Regions from separate parts of the Bradyrhizobium sp. F1.4.3 genome, predicted to be linked through region 2. Evidence: riboswitches for the same ligand, from Rfam matches in the RefSeq annotation. Region 2 holds a riboswitch; the other holds the start of a gene.
What was found. Region 2 has a riboswitch for glycine ahead of ABIB73_RS17540 (D-amino acid dehydrogenase). Riboswitches for the same ligand answer to the same signal wherever they lie in the genome.
Positions count from the first base shown of each region.

Region 1: linked by a shared signal. The riboswitch ahead of gcvT (glycine cleavage system aminomethyltransferase GcvT) and the one ahead of ABIB73_RS17540 (D-amino acid dehydrogenase) in region 2 are both predicted to bind glycine.

Region 1 is NZ_JBEPRN010000005.1:70,951-74,355, reverse strand. It holds gene alaS (alanine--tRNA ligase) at 1-1,160, opposite strand, end outside; glycine riboswitch at 1,383-1,471, shown strand; gene gcvT (glycine cleavage system aminomethyltransferase GcvT) at 1,631-2,779, shown strand; gene gcvH (glycine cleavage system protein GcvH) at 2,789-3,157, shown strand; gene gcvP (aminomethyl-transferring glycine dehydrogenase) at 3,176-3,405, shown strand, end outside.
Region 2 is NZ_JBEPRN010000005.1:220,897-224,301, reverse strand. It holds gene ABIB73_RS17545 (M20/M25/M40 family metallo-hydrolase) at 1-1,052, shown strand, start outside; glycine riboswitch at 1,148-1,251, shown strand; glycine riboswitch at 1,255-1,382, shown strand; gene ABIB73_RS17540 (D-amino acid dehydrogenase) at 1,451-2,746, shown strand; gene ABIB73_RS17535 (ABC transporter permease) at 2,929-3,405, shown strand, end outside.

The DNA.
Region 1 (3,405 bases), 150 kb from region 2:
ACGTCGCCGTCGAACATATCGCCCTTCTTCAGGGACGCCGACTTCTCGTCGAGGATGGCAAGTCCGCGCACCAGCGTCCTGCGGAAGCGGGTCTCTTCCAGCCGCAGCGTCTCCTCGATCAGGTTTTCCGCGCGCATCAATTCCGGATAGGCTTGGCCCATCTCGCGGACGAGTGCCCAGACCAGGCGATGCATCAGCGGGTCCTTGGCGCCGAGCAGCTGCGCATGGCGCATCGCGCGGCGCATGATCCGGCGCAGCACATAGCCGCGGCCCTCGTTCGAGGGCAGCACGCCGTCGGAGACCAGGAACGCCGAGGAGCGCAGATGGTCGGCGATGACGCGGAACGAGGCAACCGTCTGCTCGTTCGGCCCGTGGCCCAGCGCCGACGCGGTCGCATCGATCAGGTGGCGGAACAGATCGGTCTCGAACACGCTGTCGACGCCCTGCATGATGCTGGCCATGCGCTCCAGCCCCATGCCGGTGTCGATCGAGGGACGCGGCAGCGGCACGCGCTCCTCCTTCGTCACCTGCTCGTACTGCATGAACACCAGGTTCCAGAATTCGAGGAAGCGGTCGCCGTCCTCTTCCGGCGAGCCCGGAGGCCCGCCCCAGATGTGATCGCCGCGATCGATGAAGATCTCCGAGCACGGGCCACACGGACCGGTGTCGCCCATCGCCCAGAAATTGTCCGAGGTCTGGATGCGAATGATGCGATCGTCGGAGAAGCCCGCGATCTTCTTCCAGAGCCCGGCCGCCTCGTCGTCGGTGTGATAGACGGTGACGAGCAGCTTGTCCTTGTTCAGGCCGAAATCCCTGGTGATCAGCGTCCAGGCAAGCTCGATCGCGCGCTCCTTGAAATAGTCGCCGAACGAGAAGTTGCCGAGCATCTCGAAGAAGGTGAGATGGCGCGCGGTGTAGCCGACATTGTCGAGGTCGTTGTGCTTGCCGCCGGCGCGCACGCATTTCTGCGAGGTGGTGGCGCGCTGATAGGGCCGCTTCTCGACGCCGGTGAAGACGTTCTTGAACTGCACCATGCCGGCATTGGTGAACATCAACGTGGGGTCGTTGCGCGGCACCAATGGCGAGGACGACACGATCTCGTGGCCGTTCTCGGCAAAGAAGTTCAGAAAGGTCGACCTGATCTCGTTGACGCCGCTCATGTTCATCCAATCGGGTGTGCTTGGACCCGCTATACGCCATCCAAACCTTGAGATTCAGGCTGATATCTGCGGGCCAAAGCGCTTTTAGACAAGGCCAGCTTCGCTGTCCAGAAACTGTGCAGGGAGATCAGAGGGTTGCCGCAGGCGCGCAATCCCGTTGAAAGCCGCAAAGCCCGCGTTGACAGGCTTGGCCGGGCTGTGGTCTGTACCCATCTGTATCGTACGGCCACGTCGGGAGAGACCGACTTTGGTGCCGGCGCCGAAGGAGCAACCGCCCCGGAAACTCTCAGGCAAAAGGACCGCGTGGCTTTGACAGCATCTGGAAAGAGACGCCGGCGGGCATGTCCTTCTAAGAAGGGTTGGCCCGGACAGCGTCCGCCGACGGGATAATACTCTCAGGCACAGCGACAGATGGGGCTTCGGGTGGTGTCCGCGGGGAATTGTCCTCGGGAACCGCCGAGGGCCCTGTGATGCTTTCGCGCGACGACCAAGATTCCCTGAAACATACGTCCCTTCACGGGCTTCATGTGTCCCTTGGCGGCAAGATGGTGCCGTTCGCGGGCTATGACATGCCCGTGCAATATCCGGCAGGCGTGCTGAAGGAGCATCTCCATACCCGCACCTCCGCCGGCCTGTTCGACGTCTCCCACATGGGCCAGATCGCGCTCCGGCCGAAGTCGGGCAAGGTCGAGGACGCCGCCCGCGCGCTGGAGCGGCTGGTGCCGCAGGACATCGTCGCGGTTGCGCCGGGACGGCAGCGCTACGCCCAGTTCACCAATGCGGATGGCGGCATCCTGGACGATCTGATGGTCGCCAATTTCGGCGACCATTTGTTCCTGGTGGTCAACGCCGCCTGCAAGGCCGAGGACGAGGCGCATCTGCGCGCGCATTTGTCCGACGACTGCATCATCGAATCGCTCAGCGGCCGCGCGCTGGTCGCGCTCCAGGGTCCGAAGGCGGAATCGGTGTTGGCGAAATTGTGTGCGGAGGCGCCAGCCATGAAGTTCATGGACGCCGGCCCGCACAAGGTCGCGGGCATCGACTGTTTCGTGTCGCGCTCCGGCTATACCGGCGAGGACGGTTTTGAGATTTCGGTTCCCGCTGCGGACGCCGAACGCCTCGCCAAGACGCTGCTGGACAATCCCGACGTGCTGCCGATCGGCCTCGGCGCGCGCGACAGCCTGCGGCTGGAAGCCGGGCTCTGCCTCTACGGCCACGACATCGACACCGAGACCACGCCGGTCGAGGCCGCGCTGGAATGGTCGGTGCAGAAGAGCCGCCGTAGCGGCGGCGCCCGCGCCGGTGGCTTTCCCGGTGCGGAAAAGATTCTCGCGCATTTCGACCAGGGCGCAAGCCGCCGCCGCGTCGGCCTGCGCACCGAGGGCCGCGCGCCGGCGCGCGAGGGCGCGCTGTTGTTTGCGGATGCCGCGGGCGGGGAGCCGATCGGAAAGGTCACGTCGGGCGGCTTCGGCCCGAGCCTGAATGCGCCAGTGGCAATGGGCTACTTGCCCACCGCGTCGAGCGCGCTCGGCACACAACTCTTCGCCGAGGTGCGCGGCCAGCGCTTGGCCGTCACGGTCGCCGCCATGCCCTTCGTGAAAAACACCTACAAACGCTGAGGATCGAAAATGACCACGACGCTGTTTACCTCCGACCATGAATGGCTGGCCATCGACGGCGATGTCGCAACCGTCGGCATCACCGACTATGCGCAGTCGCAGCTCGGCGACGTCGTGTTCGTCGAACTGCCCAAAGTCGGCCGCACGCTGAAGAAGACCGAAGCCGCAGCCGTCGTGGAATCCGTGAAGGCCGCGTCCGACGTCTACGCGCCGATCTCAGGCGAAGTGCTGGAGACGAACGACGCGCTCGCCGCCGAGCCGGCGCTGATCAATTCGGATGCGCAAGGCGCAGCCTGGTTCTTCAAGATCAAAATTGCCGACAAGAGCGAGCTCGGCGGCCTCATGGATGAAGCCGCCTACCAGGCGCACACGGCTTAGAGAGCGATGGAGCAAGCGATGACCGCGCACCGCAAATCCAACGGCGACGCCGCCGCCAGTTTCGTTCGCCGCCATATCGGCCCCTCCGCGCGCGACGTCGCCGCGATGCTGGAGACCGTCGGCGCCAAGAGCGTCGATGCGCTGATGGCGGAAACGCTGCCCGCTTCGATCCGGCAGGCCTCCCCGCTCGATCTCGGCAAGCCGTTGAGCGAGACCGAGGCGATCGCGCATATGGGCGAGCTGGCCGC
Region 2 (3,405 bases):
CCTGGGACGCGAACGCCGTCAACCGCATGCTCGATATCGCAGCGCGGGAGATGGCGATCATGGGTGCGACGATCGAGCGCATCGCCGGCCGACAGGGCTTCGGCGGCGTCATCCGGGCGCGCTTTCCGCATCCGAAGCAGGGCGAGCCGGGAATCCTGATCGCCGGGCACATGGATACCGTCCACCCGGTCGGTACTATCGAGAAGCTGAAATGGCGTCGCGAGGGCAGCAGATGCTACGGCCCCGGCATCTACGACATGAAGGGCGGCAACTACCTCTCGCTGGAAGCGATCCGGCAACTGGCGCGTGCCTCCTTCACCACGCCGCTGCCGATCACCGTGCTCTTCACGCCCGACGAGGAAGTCGGCACGCCGTCGACGCGCGACATCATCGAGGCCGAGGCTGCACGCAACAAATACGTCCTGGTGCCGGAGCCCGGCCGCGCCGACAACGGCGTTACCACCGGACGTTACGCGATCGCCCGTTTCAATCTCGAAGCGACGGGCCGGCCGAGCCACGCCGGCGCGACCCTGTCGGCGGGACGCTCGGCGATCCGCGAGATGGCGCGGCAGATTCTCGCGATCGACGCGATGACCACGGACGACTGCACCTTCTCGGTCGGCGTCGTGCATGGCGGCCAATGGGTCAATTGCGTCGCCACGACCGCTACCGGCGAGGCGCTCTCCATGGCCAAGCGCCAAGCCGATCTCGACCGCGGCGTGGAGCGGATGCTGGCTCTGTCGGGCACAGCCAATGACGTCTCGTTCAAGGTCACGCGCGGCGTGACGCGGCCCGTGTGGGAGCCGGATGCTGGCACCATGGCGCTGTACGAGAAGGCGCACGGCATCGCCAGGTCGCTCGGCGCCGAGCTGCCGCATGCAAGCTCCGGCGGCGGCTCCGATGGCAACTTTACGGGCGCGATGGGCATCCCGACGCTCGACGGTTTGGGCGTGCGCGGTGGCAACGGTCACACGCTGGAGGAGTTCATCGAAGTCGACAGCCTGGTCGAGCGCGGGCGCCTGCTGGCGGGACTGCTTGCGACGCTGGAATAATTTGAACCAACTTCGCACTGCACAATGCGTTGGCAGTGGCGGTCGAAATTTAGCCTTGTCCAAAAATGAGGCGTATCGTACTGCTCGATGGTCCACGCGACGATGCGGGAGAGATCGCAGCGAAGGTTTCGGCTTTCGTTGCGGCGCCGACGGAGCAACCGCCCCGGAAACTCTCAGGCAAAAGGACTGTATCGTCAGGACGATCTGGAGAGAGACGGCACGGCCAGCGTGGTCGTGACGTCCACCGAAGGGGATAGTCCGCAAAGGTCTTATGAGGTTCGCCTCGCAAGGTCCCGCGCCGGATCAAGCTCTCAGGTAACCGTGACAGATGGGGCGCCGCCAACGGCCTTATGGCCGGCGGTTAGCCGACTCTAACTCACGGGAGCCCCGAACTCATCATGACTCATATCGTCATCATCGGCGCCGGCATCACCGGCGTAACGACCGCCTATGCCTTGCTCGAACGCGGCTACAAGGTGACGGTGCTCGACAAGCACCGCTACGCCGCGATGGAGACCTCCTTCGCCAATGGCGGACAGCTCTCTGCCAGCAATGCCGAGGTGTGGAATAGCACTGCGACGATCCTGAAAGGCCTACGCTGGATGTTCCGGCGCGATGCGCCGCTGCTGATGAACCCGCGGCCGAACTGGCACAAATATTCCTGGATGAGCGAGTTCGTCGCCAACATCGGCAACTACCGCACCAACACCATCGAGACCACGCGGCTCGCAATCGAAGCCCGCAAGCACCTGTTCGCGATCGCCGAACGTGAAGGCATCGACTTCGATCTCGAGCGCCGCGGCATCCTCCACATCTATCACGACAAGAAGGGTTTTGAATCCGGCCTTCGCGTCAATGCGCTGTTGCAGGAAGGCGGCCTCGATCGCCGCCCGGTAACGCCGGAGGAAATCCGCAGCATCGAGCCGACGCTGCGCAAGGCGTATTACGGCGGCTTCTACACACCTTCGGATGCGACCGGCGATATCCACAAGTTCACGCGCGGGCTGGCAGACGCCTGCAAGCGGCGCGGGGCGACTTTCATCCACGAAGCCAACATCGATTCGATCGCCCGCGCAGGCAGCGGCTTTGTCATCGGCTGGGCCGATCTTGCCGCAAGCGACGCGGCCACGCGCGGAATGCTGAAGGCGGACGGCGTCGTGGTCTGCGCCGGTGTGGCCAGCCGCCACTTCGCCGCCCTTCTCGACGAGCGCGTCAACGTCTACCCGGTGAAAGGCTACTCGATCACGGTGCAGCTCGACTCTGCCGAGAGCCGTAACGCGACGCCGACCGTCAGCCTGCTCGACGAGGCCGCCAAGATCGTCACCAGCCGGCTCGGCGCCGATCGCTTCCGCGTCGCCGGAACGGCCGAGTTCAACGACTTCAATCGCGACATCCGCGCCGACCGCGTTCAGCCCTTGGTCGACTGGGTGCGCAGCAACTTCCCCGCCGTCGAAACCTCGCGGGTTGTGCCGTGGGCCGGACTGCGCCCGATGATGCCGAACATGATGCCCGTGATACGCGCAGGGCGGATGCCGGGCGTGTTCTTCAACACCGGCCATGGCCATCTCGGCTGGACGCTGTCGGCTGCAACTGCGCAGATGATAGCCGGGACCATCGACGGCTGGCGCGGGCTCAATGCGCCACCCACCGTCCCCTCACTTGTGGTTGAGCGCGCGATGCGCCGTGCATCTTGAGTGGTCGAATACCAGTGCGGGGCGGCCCCTTGCGACCGCCCTGCCCTTGGCACACAATTTGCCCCGAAAAGGCGGCATCTCCTGCCGGCTTTTCCAGCCCGAATGACAGGCACGCATGATAGACACGACAGACTCCACGGCCGCCTCAGGCCGCCACAAGTTCCGCAGCCGGAGATAGGTGCATGCTAGGTTATCTCATTCGCCGCGTTCTGGCCGCGGTGCCCGTGATGGGGGTGGTGGCGCTGTTCGTCTTCCTGCTGCTCCGCCTCACCCCGGGCGATCCCGCCGCGATTCTCGCCGGCGACAACGCGACGCCGGAGCGGCTCGAGCGCATCCGCACCTCGCTCGGCCTCAACGACCCCCTGATCGTGCAGTTCGTCACCTGGGTAGGCAAGTTGCTGCACGGCGATCTCGGGACCTCGCTCATCTCCAACCTGCCGGTGATGAAGATGATCGGCCAGCGCGTCGAGCCGTCGATCTCGATCGCGCTGTCGACCATCATCCTCGCCGTCGTCGTCGCCGTGCCCCTGGGCGTGATCGCGGCCTGGAAGCACGGCACCTGGATCGACCGCTTCGTGATGGGGCTCTCCGTGCTCGGCTTCTCGGTGCCGGTGTTCGTGATCGGCTATGTCCTGATCGAGGTCTTTGCAATCGACCTG